One region of the Paenibacillus donghaensis genome, then DNA from elsewhere that is predicted to be linked to it. Evidence: riboswitches for the same ligand, from Rfam matches in the RefSeq annotation. Region 1 holds a riboswitch; the other holds the start of a gene.
What was found. Region 1 has a riboswitch for glycine ahead of gcvT (glycine cleavage system aminomethyltransferase GcvT). Riboswitches for the same ligand answer to the same signal wherever they lie in the genome.
Positions count from the first base shown of each region.

Region 1 (7,863 bases):
GACCCTCTCTCAGCAGGTTGATCCCAATCAGCACATGGAACGTGCCCAATCGCAAGTCACGCAGGATCGCCATCCGCTCAAGGGTCTTGATATCGGAGTGCATGTAGCGTACCTTGATGCCGATTTCCTTGAAATAATCTGTGAGGTCCTCGGACATCTTCTTCGTAAGGGTCGTGACCAGCACACGCTCATCACGCTCTACACGGTCACGGATCTCGTTGATCAGATCATCAATTTGTCCTTCGGAAGGACGGACTTCAATAATCGGGTCCAACAGTCCGGTTGGGCGAATAATCTGCTGGACCATCGTCTCGCATCGTTCCAGCTCATAGGGGCCGGGGGTCGCAGAGACATAAATAATCTGGTTGACTTTCTCTTCGAATTCCTCAAATCTCAGCGGCCGGTTGTCAAGTGCGGAAGGCAGACGAAAACCATGCTCAACAAGCACGGTCTTGCGCGCCCGGTCACCATTGTACATCGCACGGATCTGCGGCAGCGTCACATGGGATTCGTCAATCACAATCAGTAAGTCATCAGGGAAATAATCCATCAAGGTATACGGGGTTGCACCCGGCTCGCGGAAGGTCAACGGACCGGAATAGTTCTCAATCCCGGAGCAGAAGCCTACCTCTTTCATCATCTCTATATCATAACGTGTACGCTGCTCCAACCGCTGCGCTTCCAGCAGCTTGCCGGCATCGTGCAACGCCGCCAGCCGTTCTTCCAGCTCACGTTCAATATTCACCAGCGCCACCCGCATTGTTTCTTCTTCCGTAACAAAGTGGGACGCCGGGAAAATAGCCACATGGTCACGTTCAGCAATCAATTCACCGGTCAGCACGTCAATCTCGGTAATTCGTTCGACCTCATCTCCGAACAGCTCTACCCGGATCGCGCGTTCTCCCTGCGAGGCCGGGAAGATCTCGATCACATCTCCGCGCACGCGGAAGGTACCGCGCACGAAATTGATATCGTTGCGTTGATACTGGATATCAACCAATCGGCTCAGCAGCTCGTTGCGAGGCTTCTCCATGCCTACCCGCAGTGACAGCAGCAGGTTGCCGTAGGCAGCCGGCGAACCGAGGCCGTAAATGCAGGATACACTCGCTACAATAATCACATCGCGCCGTTCGAACAGAGAGCTGGTCGCGGAGTGGCGGAGCTTATCGATCTCTTCATTGATGCTGGAGTCTTTCTCGATGTAGGTGTCGGAGGAAGGGATGTACGCCTCTGGCTGGAAATAATCGTAGTAGCTGACGAAGTAATCCACCGAATTATGGGGAAAGAATTCCTTGAACTCGCTGGCCAGCTGCGCGGCCAGGGTCTTATTGTGCGCAATAACCAGCGTCGGCCGGTTGAGCTTGGAAATCACTTGCGCGATCGTAAACGTCTTGCCTGTACCAGTTGCCCCCAGCAGTGTCTGCTCCTTCTTGCCCTGCCGGATGCCTTCTAATAATTCCTCTATGGCAACAGGCTGATCACCCTGGGGGGTATATTCGGACTCCAATTCGAAAGTCTTCGAACTGAGGACAAGTTCATTCATTTGCCCGTCTCCCCTCTATCGTCTAAAATATATGAATATATCATAATTGTTGGCTGAAAGTTGCTGCGGCATAATGCCAGAAAAAAATGGAATATAAGAATACCTGTTCCCGTTCATTATACATTGAAGTTTTCATCCTTGCAAACCATAATATATAGTAATTTAAGGAGCCTTAATCTATGGATATTACCTCAATCATCGGCCTTTTGGCCGGACTTGCCGCCTTGATCGGCGGTTTTCTATGGGAAGGCGGCAGCCTCTCCGGCCTGCTGCAGCTGAACGCGGCCCTGATTGTGTTCGGCGGCACGCTGGCTGCGGTTATGGTCAGCTTCCCTTCCGGCAGACTGCGCCAAGTTCCTGCAGCGCTGCGCATGGCCTTCGGCCGCCATTCGGCGGATGATGCCGCCAAAGCCGAGGAGCTCATCGCCATGGCCGCTGTTACCCGTCGAAGCGGTGTACTGACGCTGGAGAAAACAGCGGAAGAGCACCCGGACGCTTTTACCCGCGAAGGACTGCTGCTGATTGTAGACGGCACAGATCCGGACCAGGTACGGCAGATTATGGAGCTGGAAATGGACGCCAAAGAAGCCAAATATGAAGGATACGCCAAAGTCTTCGAAGCCGCCGGCGGGTACGCCCCAACCATGGGAATCATCGGCACCGTGATGGGTCTGATCCGTGTGCTGAGCAGCCTGAGCGATCCGTCAGATCTGGGCGGTTCCATTGCGGTTGCATTCGCGGCCACCCTGTATGGTGTTGCCAGTGCCAACCTATTATTTTTACCCATTGCCTCCAAAATCAAATCCCGCAGCGAAGGCCGGCTGCACAGCATGGAGATGCTGCTGGTCGGCATCCTGGCCTTGCAGAACGGGGAACATCCGCTAATGGTGCGCAAGAAGCTGAACTCCTTCCTGCCGGATGAAACGGCTGTAAGCCGCCGGGAAGCAGGAGGTTCATAATGAGACAAAGAGGGCGACGCAAGCAGCGTAATGTGGTGCCTGAGAGCCGTGACCGCTGGATGATTACCTACGCGGATCTGATTACGCTGCTGCTGATTTTCTTCGTAATCATGTTTGCCATGAGCAGCCTGGATACAGCCAAATATAACAGCGTTACCGGCTCCTTGTCAGAGACCTTCAAATCAGGTGGTTCTGTGCTGGATGGAGGAAACGGTGAGCTTGACGGAAACAAAGGCACAGAATCTGGAGGACCGGGGGTAGTTCCGGCTCCCCAGAGTACAGACTTGCCGGGTAACGGCGCAGACAGCGGCGGGACAGGCACTGAAGGCAGTGTTCAGCCCTCTTCGTCACCGGCTCCGGGCGCAGCCGCAGCAGTGGGGCCGCCATCGGAGCGTGAGCTGGCATTCCGTGAACAGGAGGCCAAACTGGCGGAGCTGGTAGGAGTCATCACACGTTATGTGGAGGATAATAATCTGGATAACCAGATTTTTGTGGCCGACAAGCCGCAGGGCATTGCCATCACCTTAAGCGACCGCTTTCTGTTCGATATCGGCAGAGCCGAGCTGAAAGCCCCTGCCCTGCCTGCTCTGACCCAGCTGTCGGAGTTGTTTGGGGGCATCGGGGCCAAGATCAGCATTGAGGGACATACGGACAATACGCCTGTATCCTCCGCTTCCCGATACAATGACAACTGGGAGCTGTCGGGAGCCAGAGCGCTGTCGGTACTGCGCTTCTTCCTGGACAGTGAAGGGCTGGACCCGGACAGCTTCCAATATGCAGGATATGCTGACACCCGTCCTGCGGCTGACAACAGTACCGCTGCCGGACAGCAGAAGAACCGCCGTGTGGAGATTATTGTGCTGCGGCAGCTGCAGGAGGAGGAATAAGCGGATTTCAGTAGAATATATACCGAAAATTCGCTTTTCCACTTCCTGTAAAAAGGAGTTCAGGACCGATGACTACCGCAAACGGAACCTCACGGGACTCCGCCCGTTTCTTAAACCGCATACAGCTGCTCTTGTCATTGCTGTTCAATACATTATTTCAAGTTTTTGCAATCATGCTGGCGGGTGGACTGGTCTACTATCAAAAGACAGACCTCACACATTAGTGACATCAATGTGCAAAGCCTGTCTTTTAAAAATATAAGATTCTTTATTCTTCTTGTTGTACTAATTACCAAAAATTACATTTAAATTATCCCTATTCGCTCAACAGCTCGCGGTAAGCCGCAGCGTCCAGCAGGCCGGCAATCGCGGCGAACTCGCCCTCAATCTCTACCTCGAAAATCCATCCCTCGCCATAAGGCTGGTCATTGATCAGCTCCGGGCTGGCCTCCAGCGCGTCGTTAATACGGGTGACCTTGCCGGAAACCGGTGAATATAATTCAGAAACGGTCTTAACAGATTCAATGCTGCCTACGCTGTCACCGGCTGTGATGGAGGAGCCTACGTCCGGGAACTCCACAAACACGATATCTCCCAACAAATGCTGGGCATGATCGGTGATGCCAATCCGCACTACCTGACCTGCTGCCTGCTGTGCCCACTCATGCTCTTCGCTGTATAGCAGGTTGTCTAACACTTCGCTCATACACTAGCCGCCTCTTTTCCAAAATGAAGTTGTAAATTTAGTTATAGCCTAAGTTATCTGGCTGCGCTATGTCAATATTACTGACAGGAAATTTAAATTTGTCGACTTTTTGACGTTTTTTTGTTGACAGCGGTACGCGATTGCCGTTTTAATGGAGTCAGCAGCATTTCATACGTTTTGCGAATGATGGCATAGGGAGAGACTGTCTCAAGAAGACGGCGCCGAAGGAGTAAGCTCTGGTTAGAGTGAATCTCTCAGGCAAAAGGACCTTTGCCGGACGCATCTCTGGAGAGCATCAGGATACGCGAGCAGCGAAGCAGCGCCCTGATCACCAACGGGGAAACCTCACCGGGAGCCTGATCCGGTGCAGGGTAACTCTCAGGTACCAAGGACAGAGCGGGAATCCAATTTATGCCATTCGGCATGATGGTTTCCGCCTGTCCTTTTTTTGTGCAGCGGCAGGTGAAGCAGCTCGATCAGATCAAAAGGAGTGAGGGAATGGAAACATTGAAGCGTACGCCATTTTATGAGCTATATTCCGCTTATGCGGATTCGAGATGTATCGACTTCGGCGGCTGGGAGCTGCCGGTGCAGTTCACAGGCATAGTGAAGGAGCATGAAGCCGTCCGCCAGCAGGCCGGACTGTTCGACGTCTCGCATATGGGCGAATTCATGTTGACGGGCAGCGGAGCTGAAGCCTTCCTGCAGCATATGACCACGAACGATGTCAGCATGCTGACCGACGGCGGGGCGCAGTATACGCTGCTCTGTTACCCAGGCGGCGGCGTTGTCGATGATCTGCTGGTCTACCGGCTCGGCGAGCACCGCTATATGCTGGTCGTCAACGCCTCCAACATCGACAAGGACTTCCAGTGGCTGGAGCAGCATCTGGACCCCGCCTTCGGCGAAGTCAGCCTCACCAATGTCTCTGACGAGACGCTGCTGCTGGCGCTGCAGGGGCCGCTGGCCGAGACGATTATGGCTGCTGTTTCCACTGAGCCGCTGGAAGGGCTGAAGCCCTTCCGGTTCATCGAAGACGCCACCGTCTGCGGCGTGAAGGTCCTGCTCTCCCGCACCGGCTACACCGGAGAGGACGGCTTCGAGCTGTACGCACCGCTGGAAGCCGCCGCCACGCTCTGGAACGGACTGCTGGCTGCAGGTGCTCCGCACGGACTGACACCAGCCGGGCTTGGCGCACGCGACACGCTGCGCTTCGAAGCCAAGCTGCCGCTGTACGGGCAGGAGCTGTCGGCGGACATCACGCCGCTGGAAGCCGGAGTCCAGTTCTTCGTGAAGCTGGACAAAGGCGACTTCATCGGCCGCGAGGCCCTGCTCCAGCAGAAGGAAGCCGGCCTTCCCCGCCGTCTGGTCGGTCTGGAGATGATCGACCGCGGCATTCCCCGCTCCCATTATCCGGTGTACGCGGCCGACGGCAGCAAGATCGGTGAAGTGACCACCGGAACGCAGTCCCCTACGCTGAAGCGCAGCCTTGGACTGGCACTGATCGATGCCGCTTATAGTGAAATCGGCACAGAGGTTAACGTGGAGATCCGCGGCAAGCAGCTGAAGGCTGTCGTGGTGAAAGCCCCTTTTTATAAGAAGACAACTCAAGGAGTGAAGCCGTAATGAAGCACCGTTATCTGCCCATGACCGCGCAGGACCGCACCGAGATGATGGAGACCGTCGGGATTACGTCCATCGACGAGCTGTTCGCCGATATTCCCCAGGCTGTCCGCTATCAGGGAACGATGCCTATGTCTGAGCCACTGGATGAATATGCCCTGCTTCGCCACATGAAAGGCCTGGCAGACAAGAATGCCGACTTCGACACCCATGCCAGCTTCCTTGGCGCGGGACTCTACGACCACCATATTCCCGTAGTCATTAACCATGTGATCTCCCGCTCCGAATTCTATACAGCTTACACCCCTTACCAGCCGGAGATCAGCCAGGGGGAACTGCAGGCAATCTTCGAATTCCAGTCCTATATCTGCGAGCTGACCGGCATGAAGGTAGCTAATGCCAGCATGTATGATGGGGCTACTGCCTTCGCCGAAGCGGCTGTTCTGGCCGCCGGAGCCACCAAACGCAAGAAGCTGATTGTCTCCCGCACCGTTCATCCCGAAACGCGCCAGGTGCTGCGCACCTCTGCGAATGCTTGGGGCCTTGACGTGGTGGAGATTGACTATAAAGACGGCGTTACCGATCAAGCGAAGCTGGCCGAAGCCATCGACGGCGACACCGCCGCCGTGCTGGTGCAGTCGCCCAACTTCTTCGGCTGCATCGAGGATCTGCGCGCGGTAGAACCGCTGATCCATGAGGTCAAGGGGCTGCTCGTGGTCAGCGCCAATCCGATTGCCCTCGGCGTGCTGGAGACACCGGGCAAGCTCGGCGCCGATATCGTCGTCGGAGACGCCCAGCCGCTCGGCATTCCGGCTTCGCTTGGCGGCCCTACCTGCGGCTTCTTCGCCGTAGCCGAGCCGCTGATGCGCCGCATGCCGGGCCGGATTGTCGGCCAGACCGTAGACCGCAGCGGCAAGCGCGGCTTCGTACTGACGCTGCAGGCCCGCGAGCAGCATATCCGCCGCGAGAAGGCTACGTCGAACATCTGCTCCAATCAGGCGCTGCTGGCGCTCTGCGCTTCCGTCTACCTCTCGGTGATGGGCAAGGAAGGCATGCGCGAGGTCGGCGAGCTGAATATCCGCAAGAGCCATTACGCGGCAGGCAGGCTGGCAGAGCTAAGCGGTGCAGAACGCTGCTTCTCCGCCCCATTCTTCAATGAGTTTGTACTGAAGCTTCCCGAGGGAAGCGACGTCAAGAAAATTAATTCCAAGCTGATCAGGCAGGGCTACATCGGCGGCTACGATCTGGGCCGCGATTATCCCGAGCTGGCCGGACATATGCTGGTTGCCGTTACGGAGAAGAGAAGCAAGACTGAAATCGACCAATTCGCAAGCGTACTGGAGGGCTGTGTATGAAGCCGGAACAAAGTCTGATTTTTGAATTAAGCCGCCCGGGCCGCTCGGCCTACTCTTTGCCGGTCTGTGATGTCCCTGAGGAGCAGAGCCTTGATACCATGATCCCGGAAGGGCTGCTGCGCAGCGAGCCGGCAGTGCTGCCTGAAGTGTCGGAAGTGGATGTGATCCGCCACTATACTTCCCTCTCCCGGCGCAATTTCGGGGTAGACAACGGCTTCTATCCGCTGGGCTCCTGTACGATGAAATATAACCCGAAGATCAATGAAGATGTCGCCCGTTTCCCAGGCCTGGCCAAGATTCATCCTTACCAGCCGGAGGAGAGCATCCAGGGCGCGCTGGAACTGATGTACACGCTGCAGAAGGACCTTGCCGCCCTGACCGGCATGGACGCCGTTTCTCTCCAGCCTGCCGCCGGTGCCCATGGGGAATGGACCGGCCTGATGATGATCCGCGCCTACCATGAGAGCCGCGGCGAGACCCGCACCAAGGTCATTGTGCCGGACTCCTCACACGGCACCAATCCGGCCAGCGCCGCAGCAGCCGGTCTCGATACGATAACCATTCCTTCCAACGAGAAGGGAATGGTTGATCTGGACGCGCTGCGGGCGGCAGTCGGCAGCGACACCGCAGCGCTTATGCTGACCAACCCGAGCACACTCGGCCTGTTCGAGACACAGATCGTTGAGATCGCCGCTATTGTGCATGAAGCAGGCGGCCTGCTCTATTATGATGGAGCCAACTCCAATGCGATCATGGGCATTACCCGTCCGGGCGACATGGGTTTCGACGT
Region 1 is NZ_CP021780.1:6,376,481-6,384,343, forward strand. Features, by position in the region: gene uvrB (excinuclease ABC subunit UvrB) at 1-1,543, opposite strand, end outside; gene B9T62_RS28925 (flagellar motor protein) at 1,723-2,502, shown strand; gene B9T62_RS28930 (flagellar motor protein MotB) at 2,502-3,389, shown strand; gene B9T62_RS39570 (hypothetical protein) at 3,458-3,613, shown strand; gene gcvH (glycine cleavage system protein GcvH) at 3,706-4,095, opposite strand; glycine riboswitch at 4,279-4,375, shown strand; gene B9T62_RS39575 (hypothetical protein) at 4,350-4,520, opposite strand; gene gcvT (glycine cleavage system aminomethyltransferase GcvT) at 4,594-5,721, shown strand; gene gcvPA (aminomethyl-transferring glycine dehydrogenase subunit GcvPA) at 5,721-7,073, shown strand; gene gcvPB (aminomethyl-transferring glycine dehydrogenase subunit GcvPB) at 7,070-7,863, shown strand, end outside.

Region 2 (7,863 bases), 3.8 Mb from region 1:
GCGACGGAAATCAGGCATTAATTGTTCCGATGAATCTGGAGGAAAAGCTTGAATACTTCAAATTGCTTGTAGATATCGGATTTAAGGAAATCGAAGTCGGATTTCCCGCAGCATCGGAAACGGAGTTCACCTTTCTACGCACATTGATCGAGCAGGAATTGATTCCGGATGATGTAACGATCCAAGTGCTTAGCCAATCGAGAGAGCATATTATCCGCAAAACTTTTGAAGCGCTGAAAGGCGCGAAAAAAGCTGTAGTACATTTGTACAACTCGACATCCGTGGCGCAGCGGGAACAGGTATTCCGCAAATCCAAAAAAGAAATTATCGACATCGCTTTGAATGGCGCCAAACTGTTGAAGCAGTGCGCGGAGGAAACGGAGGGGAATTTTCAGTTCCAGTATTCACCCGAAAGCTTTACAGGTACAGAAATTGATTTTGCGCTGGACATCTGCAACAGCGTGCTCGGCGTATGGCAGCCGACGGCGGAGAACCCAGTCATCATCAATCTTCCTGCAACGGTATCCATGTCGATGCCTCACGTCTACGCCAGCCAGATCGAGTATATGAGCGAGCACCTGAATTTCCGGGAGCATGTTATTTTGTCGCTCCATCCGCATAACGATAGGGGAACGGGTGTGGCGGATGCGGAGCTGGGGGTACTGGCCGGAGCCCAGCGCGTCGAAGGCACTTTGTTCGGAAACGGGGAAAGAACAGGGAACGTAGACATTGTGACGCTGGCTCTAAACATGTATTCACACGGGGTAGACCCGAAGCTGAATTTTGAGAACATCCCTGCGATCATCAGCGTTTATGAACGACTGACCAAAATGAGAGTAGGCGAAAGACATCCTTACGGAGGTGAGCTTGTATTCACCGCTTTCTCCGGTTCGCATCAGGATGCCATTGCTAAAGGAATGAAATGGCTCGAGGAAAAGGAGCCCCGGCATTGGTCGGTCCCTTATCTGCTAATTGATCCCAAGGACATCGGTAGGGAGTATGAAGGCGATATTATCCGCATTAACAGCCAGTCCGGCAAAGGCGGGATCGGATACGTGCTGCAGTTGAAGTACGGACTCGATCTCCCGACGAAAATGGGCGAAAACTTTGGATACTTCGTTAAAAACGTATCGGATCAGCAGCAAAAGGAACTGATGCCCGATGAAATATACGATATTTTCTTGAAGGAATATGTAAATATAAAAACACCTGTCGAGTTTGTCAAATACCGCATTACAGACAATGAAGATTTTCAAACCATCGTCACTATACGGACCGGCAATGAAGTCAAGGAAATTGAAGGCACCGGAAACGGAAGACTCGATGCGATCAGCAATGCTCTGCAAACCGATCTTGGAATGCATTATACCGATTTGATCTATAAAGAGCACGCTCTGGAAACAGGCTCTAAATCACAAGCTGTCTCTTATATCGGTATCACGGCTTCAGACGGTAGCGTATATTGGGGTTGCGGCTTTGACGTTGATATTATGGCCTCATCTGTAAAAGCTCTGTTTAGTGCTGTGAATCAATTTAGCCGTAATACCACTAACAGATTACTCGCTGACGGTTAGGAGCGCATAATAATTGAAATAGAGTGAAAGAGGAGCTGCACTTATGAGAACAATAGGTCTTATCGGTGGCATGAGTTGGGAATCATTATTACTTTATTATCAAATGATCAATCAACGGGTTAACACGGCTGTAATTAATGTTATTGACAAAATATTTGACTATAAGTAATATTGAAAAATATTTAAATGAAGTTATGACCATAAAATTAAATAACTTGTAAGCTATGATTGCTATGGATCACACTATAGCAGGAGCAGCTTCTGGAGAGACCGTGGGGATTCCCCGGCGCCGAAGGGTTCACAATCTCAGGCAAAAGGACAGAAGAGTACTGAATAATCTATTTGTTATTTTGATAATCTTCAGAATAAATAATGTATTTTATTTAATATTCTTAGACCTAGAGATTGGAGCGCCTCCAGTCTCTTTTTTGTTGTTATTTTCACTTGTTCATAATTTCACATACAAGAACGAGAATTATCCAGAGTGTAGAGGGGGAGCTTCATTTGGCACCACAAGAATTAAAGAGAGATTTACAGAATCGGCATGTTCAGCTCATTGCAATTGGGGGAACCATCGGTACCGGACTATTTTTAGGATCAGGAAAAGCTATTCAGCTGGCAGGACCCTCCATCATCTTTGCTTACTTAATCGTGGGTATCGCCGTTTTTTTTGTGATGAGGGCATTAGGAGAACTTCTGTTGTCTAAAGCAGGTTATCAATCGTTTACAGACATTGCCGAAGACTATCTTGGACCGCGGGCAGCATTTGTAACCGGATGGACCTATTGGTTCTGCTGGATCATGACGGCAATGGCTGATATTATCGCTGTTGGGGTATATGTGCAATATTGGTTTGACATCCCGCAATGGATACCTGCTGTCATTTGTTTAATCATTTTATTAGGACTTAATTTATTAACTGTAAAAAGTTTTGGGGAATTGGAATTCTGGTTTGCTCTAATCAAGGTAGTGACGATCCTCGCGTTGATTGCCATCGGAGCGTTTCTGGTGGTGATTGGTTTCAAGACAGATGCCGGAACGGTTGCTCTCAGCAATATTTGGGCACATGGAGGCGTATTCCCAAATGGGATTTCAGGTTTCTTACTTTCCTTTCAAATGGTTGTATTTGCATTTGTCGGGGTAGAATTGGTCGGTGTATCGGCAGCGGAAACCTCCAATCCAGAGAAAAACATTCCGTCGGCTATTAATAAAATTCCATTAAGAATTCTATTTTTCTACGTTGGTGCCATTATTGCCCTGTTAAGCATCAACGCATGGACGGAGCTGAATCCGGCAGAGAGTCCTTTTGTCAAAACGTTCAGTCTAGTGGGGATCCCGATTGCCGCAGGAATTATTAACTTTGTCGTATTAACCTCAGCTGCGTCTGCTTGTAACAGCGGGATGTTCTCCACAAGCCGGATTCTCTATAATTTAAGCAGGAAGGACCAGGCCCCATCCCATTTTGCCAAGCTGAATAAAAATCATGTACCAAGCAATGCTTTATTCATATCCACGCTTGTCTTGTCAGTGGGAGCTCTTTTGAGTAGGCTGATTCCCGAACAAGCTTTTGGAATCGTGACAACCATTAGTGCCATTTGTTTCATTTGGGTTTGGGGTGTTGTTCTGATTTGCCATTTGCGGTATAAGAAAACAAAGCCGGAATTGCAGGCCAAATCAAAATTTAAAGCACCGTTCACACCATTTATTAATTATGTTGTCCTGGCGTTGTTTGCGATAATACTCATCATTATGCTGTTTGCTGAAGACACGCGTCCGGCCTTATTGTTGACGCCTTTATGGTTTATTCTATTATTTGTTTTGTATTCGACGAATAGAAGAAAGAGGGAAAGAAATAGTACAGAATCAACAACAGCCACTTAATTCCATATTAACTAATCAACCCCTTCACTACGGACACTATAGCCTCTATTTATGCGATTTTGCCTATTTTTCTACAGTTGCGGACCGTAAGACCCTTATTCGGCGAATTCAGGCATCAAACGAAGCAAAGTTACTCCAATAGCGGCTCCTCAGTCCGTAAAAGCACCATATAAGCCAAATTTAGCACAAATAGCGGCCCCTCGGTCCGTAACAGAAGGCAGATGGATGCAGGCAGGCGAAAAGCCTAGTAGGATAGTTTAGCTTTAATAGTTCTCTACCACTATGTAAAAGCTTTCCTACAGTATAATTTGATTAGTAGAATATAATGAAAGATACTGTAATCAATTTATGGGGTGAGAATTTGTCAGATATAATTTTAGATAATATCAAGATTACAGCAGACTCGAAGGATACTGATTACAATCAGGTGTGTGACAATCTATATGAGTACAATGTTCGTGCAACAAATGGTTTACTCAAGAAACCTGGCAAGGATATAAATTTATATCTAAAAGATGAATCAGGCAAAGTCGTAGGAGGCTTGTTTTGTGAAACCTGGTCTTATGGTTTGTATCTTGATGTATTTTGGATAGCTGATGAATACAGAAACAAAGGATATGGAAAAATCATGATAGTAGAAGCAGAGAGACAAGGGAAAGAGCTTGGCTGTATATTTGCTCATACTTGCACATTTACATATCAATCGCCGGAATTTTATCAGCGCATGGGCTATGAGGTTTTTGCCGTGAATGATGAATATCCGGAAGGAATTAAACAATTTTTTCTGAAGAAGAAATTGTAGCGAAATATTGTTAAAGAAAAGGTGAGGTAAAATGATTAGAAATTTTACGAACAATGATATGAATGAGATTATAGATATTTATACAAGAGAAAATAAACCTACATATGAAGAAATAGAAAATATAAGAAATTCGAAACAAATCCTAGTATACGATGAAGATGGAATAAAGGGTTTTATTCATATGAATGTATATGAAAATAAGTGTGACTTTGAAATGGGGATTTCATCCGAGGAACATATTAAATCAATAGGTTCACAACTTTGGGCTGAGGCTAAAAAACGGATGGAGGGAAATTCTGTTACCTCGATTAATACTTGTCATATAAAGAATGGAATTTGGGAAGGTTTTTTTGACGAGATTGGGTTTGATTATTGGTTCTCATATTATAAACTCAAATATATTAGTGGTAAATATAAAGAACCAGAACTTGATGTGAAGAAATATGAAGACGAATATTATATGCAGGAAATCAGCCTTGAAAGTGAAGCGTTCTCAAAATTAAGAGCAGAGAATGATATTACCCCTCATAACTGGTATTTGAGTGCAAGTAAAGATACTTTAGCGCATCATAGAAAAGAAAGATTGATAGATAAAGATAATTTTTATTTGTTCTTTAAAGAAGGGGAAATGATAGGTGCGGCAATTATTGCTAATGCAGAAATTCCCCTATTCTTTGTTAATAGTAAGTATCAAGGAGAAGGTTATGGAAGGAAAATACTTGAATTTGCTGTAAATCGAGGTCTGGAACAGGATCCAAATGGTGTTGATTTAGAGGTGTTAGCTAGTAACGAGAAAGCGTTACAGCTATATACAAGTACGGGATTTGAAATCATTCAAGGGTATGTTAATAGAAGATTACAAATAGTTTGAACTAATGGAAACACTGTGAAATTGGGAGTATTGATTATGAAGATTCACTTCTAAATCATGGTGCATATTGTATCGTTGAGGATGATGATTATATCATGGCATTTGCGGTTTTTGCTCGTTACAGCCATGATGAAACCTTATTAAATTTTATGGGGAAGCAACTTAGTAGACATTTTAGCCCAAATGAAACAAGAGAAGTTTGTTTTAATGTGTATGGGAAAAATAGGGAACTGATTCAATTTCTTAAAGAACATGGTTTTGTGACCGATATGGAAGGTTTTCAGCTTCAGTATGATTTCAGCAAGGAAATGAAAATGCCGGAGACATTACCACTTGTAGAAAAAGGATTTTCCCCGGAGATGCTCAGCCATTTTATTCAATTATTTGAGAAAGCTTATTATGACTTGAATCTTGAAAATGGCTGGAGCACAGATAGCTACCAAAAAGATCCGGATCATTTCATGAATTCCCTACAAGATTACGAATCAGAAGAACGGGTAAGATCTTTTTGGATGGATGACAAATTGATTGGCGCCTATATTATTACAGGTGAGTATATTCGAGATTTTGTTATACATCCCGAATACCAGAGCCGCGGTTATGGAAGCCTGATGTTGAAAAATAGTATTCACCGTATGTCGAAAGTAATGGGAATGGACAATATATTCTTACGTGTGGCTAAATCCAATAGCGGGGCCAAAAGGTTTTACGAAAGAAATCATTTTATCGAGCTTTCCAATTTCGCAGAGCATACTTTTGTGGCAAAAATCTGAAGAATGTAGAAGTGTTGGATTCGTTGTTGCTTTGGGGCTAATTGATGCTTACGGAAACGATAATTCAATAAAACAGCGGCAGTCCAGGACTATAGTTTCTCGTCCAAGACTGCCGCTGTTTGGATTTATGGGATGAGTACAGCGGCGCGGCATCTTACTGTACATGCACACCACTGTAAACGCCAGGCTCTACTTGCTGCGCGGGATCAGAAAGGCACTCGTCAGCTTCTCGAAGCCGATCTGCGGGTAATAGTCGATCGCGGACGGAGCGGCGAGCAGCAGCAGCATCGACTCCTCGCCCAGATGCTCCTGCAGCGTGGCGATCAGTTTCTTGCCAATACCCTGCTGCTGATACTCACGGCATACCGCGAGATCGGATAAATAGCAGCAGTAGGCATAGTCGGTGATGGCCCGGGCCAGCCCCACGGGCTGATCCCCGTCCCAGGCGGTCACCAGAATGTCGGCATGCTCCAGCATTCGGCCGATGCGGGCCAGGTCCTCCACCGGACGTTTGATCCCGGAGCTGATGAAGATATCTGCCGCTTGCTTGGCCGTGAGCGGGGTGTTTATTTGATAAGTGATAGTCATGATTGAGCACTCCTTATGATTAGGGATCATTGCTTGTTACTATTTAGGTCACGCTGAGGATGTTTAAGGCAACGCTGGAGCTTTCAGAGGAATTAGCTGCAGAATCGGTTACTACTTAGGACCCAATAGGAGGGGAGCATCAAACCACATCAGTCCAGTCCACACCGAATTAGTTGCGAATCTGCATCTAATTCGAAGATTTTTGCTGTTTTAGAGCAAATAAGTGCGAAAACGCATCTAATATCGGATTCTGAGCCTTAAACCATCGTTTTACTTGAAAATAGTTGCAGATTCGCACGTATTTGCCCAATAACAGGAATTCCAGCGAAATTAAATGCACTTTTGCAGCTAATTTCTCTGAAATCTCTAGTAGTGTAGCATTTTACATCTTCAGAGGACCTAAGTAGTAGATTTGCAACTAAACTGGTATCTCCCATTTTATTATAAAAGCTTCCGTTTGGAAATAAGCGCAATGGCCTCCTCAACCGTCAACGTTAGCTCCTCCCGTTGCTGCATATCCTTCAGCTGCACCTTGCCGGCGGCGGCTTCGCTCTCGCCGATCAGCAGCGCGTAGCGGTTGCCTGCGGCCACCGCAGCAGCCAGCAGCTTCTTCAGCTTGCGCCCGCTGGTATCCAGCGCCGTGCGGATACCCGCCGCGCGTAATCCGGCGGCGGCCAGCAGCGCCTGTGGCAGGGTGTCGCCAATCGGCAGCACCACGACCTCGGCTGCGGTACTCACCGTACCGGACCGTTCGGCCAGCAGTGCCATGATGGACTCCATCCCGAACGACAGCCCAACCGTAGGGTAGGGGATGTCCTCGCGACCTACCAGCTGTCCGATGATTGCGTCATACCGGCCGCCGCCTCCAAGGCTTGAAGGGAAGACGCCCGAAGCATCGAAGATTTCATATACGGTGCCGGTATAGAAGGAGAGGCCGCGTGACAGGAAGGGATCAAAGCGGCATGTATCTTCCAGGCCGATGGCGCGAAGCAGCAGTTGGAGAGCCAGCACATCCTTCGCACCCGGCTTGCCAACCAGGCCGTATTGCGCCGACAGCTGCGCGAAGTCCGGTGTTTCCGCAGCGATCAGCTGCAGGATGGCATCCGTTGCAGCGGCATCCAGCCCTTTGGCCAGCAGCTCGCTGCCCACTCCGGCGCTGCCGATCTTCGCCAGCTTATCAAGTGTCAGCATCACAGATTGCTGCTCCGGCTGGGGCACACCCAGCGCCTCCAGCACTTCGCTCAGAAACTGCCGGTTGTTCCACTTGATGATCACCGGCAGCTCCAGCCTGCGGAAGGCTTCTGCCGCAAGCAACATCAGCTCGGCCTCCGCCTCCGGTCCGGCCACCCCGACCACATCGGCATCGCATTGGAG
Region 2 is NZ_CP021780.1:1,653,349-1,661,211, forward strand. Features, by position in the region: gene leuA (2-isopropylmalate synthase) at 1-1,574, shown strand, start outside; glycine riboswitch at 1,826-1,906, shown strand; gene B9T62_RS06940 (amino acid permease) at 2,079-3,455, shown strand; gene B9T62_RS06945 (GNAT family N-acetyltransferase) at 3,781-4,257, shown strand; gene B9T62_RS06950 (GNAT family N-acetyltransferase) at 4,289-5,128, shown strand; gene B9T62_RS06955 (GNAT family N-acetyltransferase) at 5,224-5,901, shown strand; gene B9T62_RS06960 (GNAT family N-acetyltransferase) at 6,091-6,489, opposite strand; gene B9T62_RS06965 (histidine--tRNA ligase) at 6,931-7,863, opposite strand, start outside.
Region 2: another riboswitch for glycine. It lies ahead of B9T62_RS06940 (amino acid permease); the one in region 1 lies ahead of gcvT (glycine cleavage system aminomethyltransferase GcvT).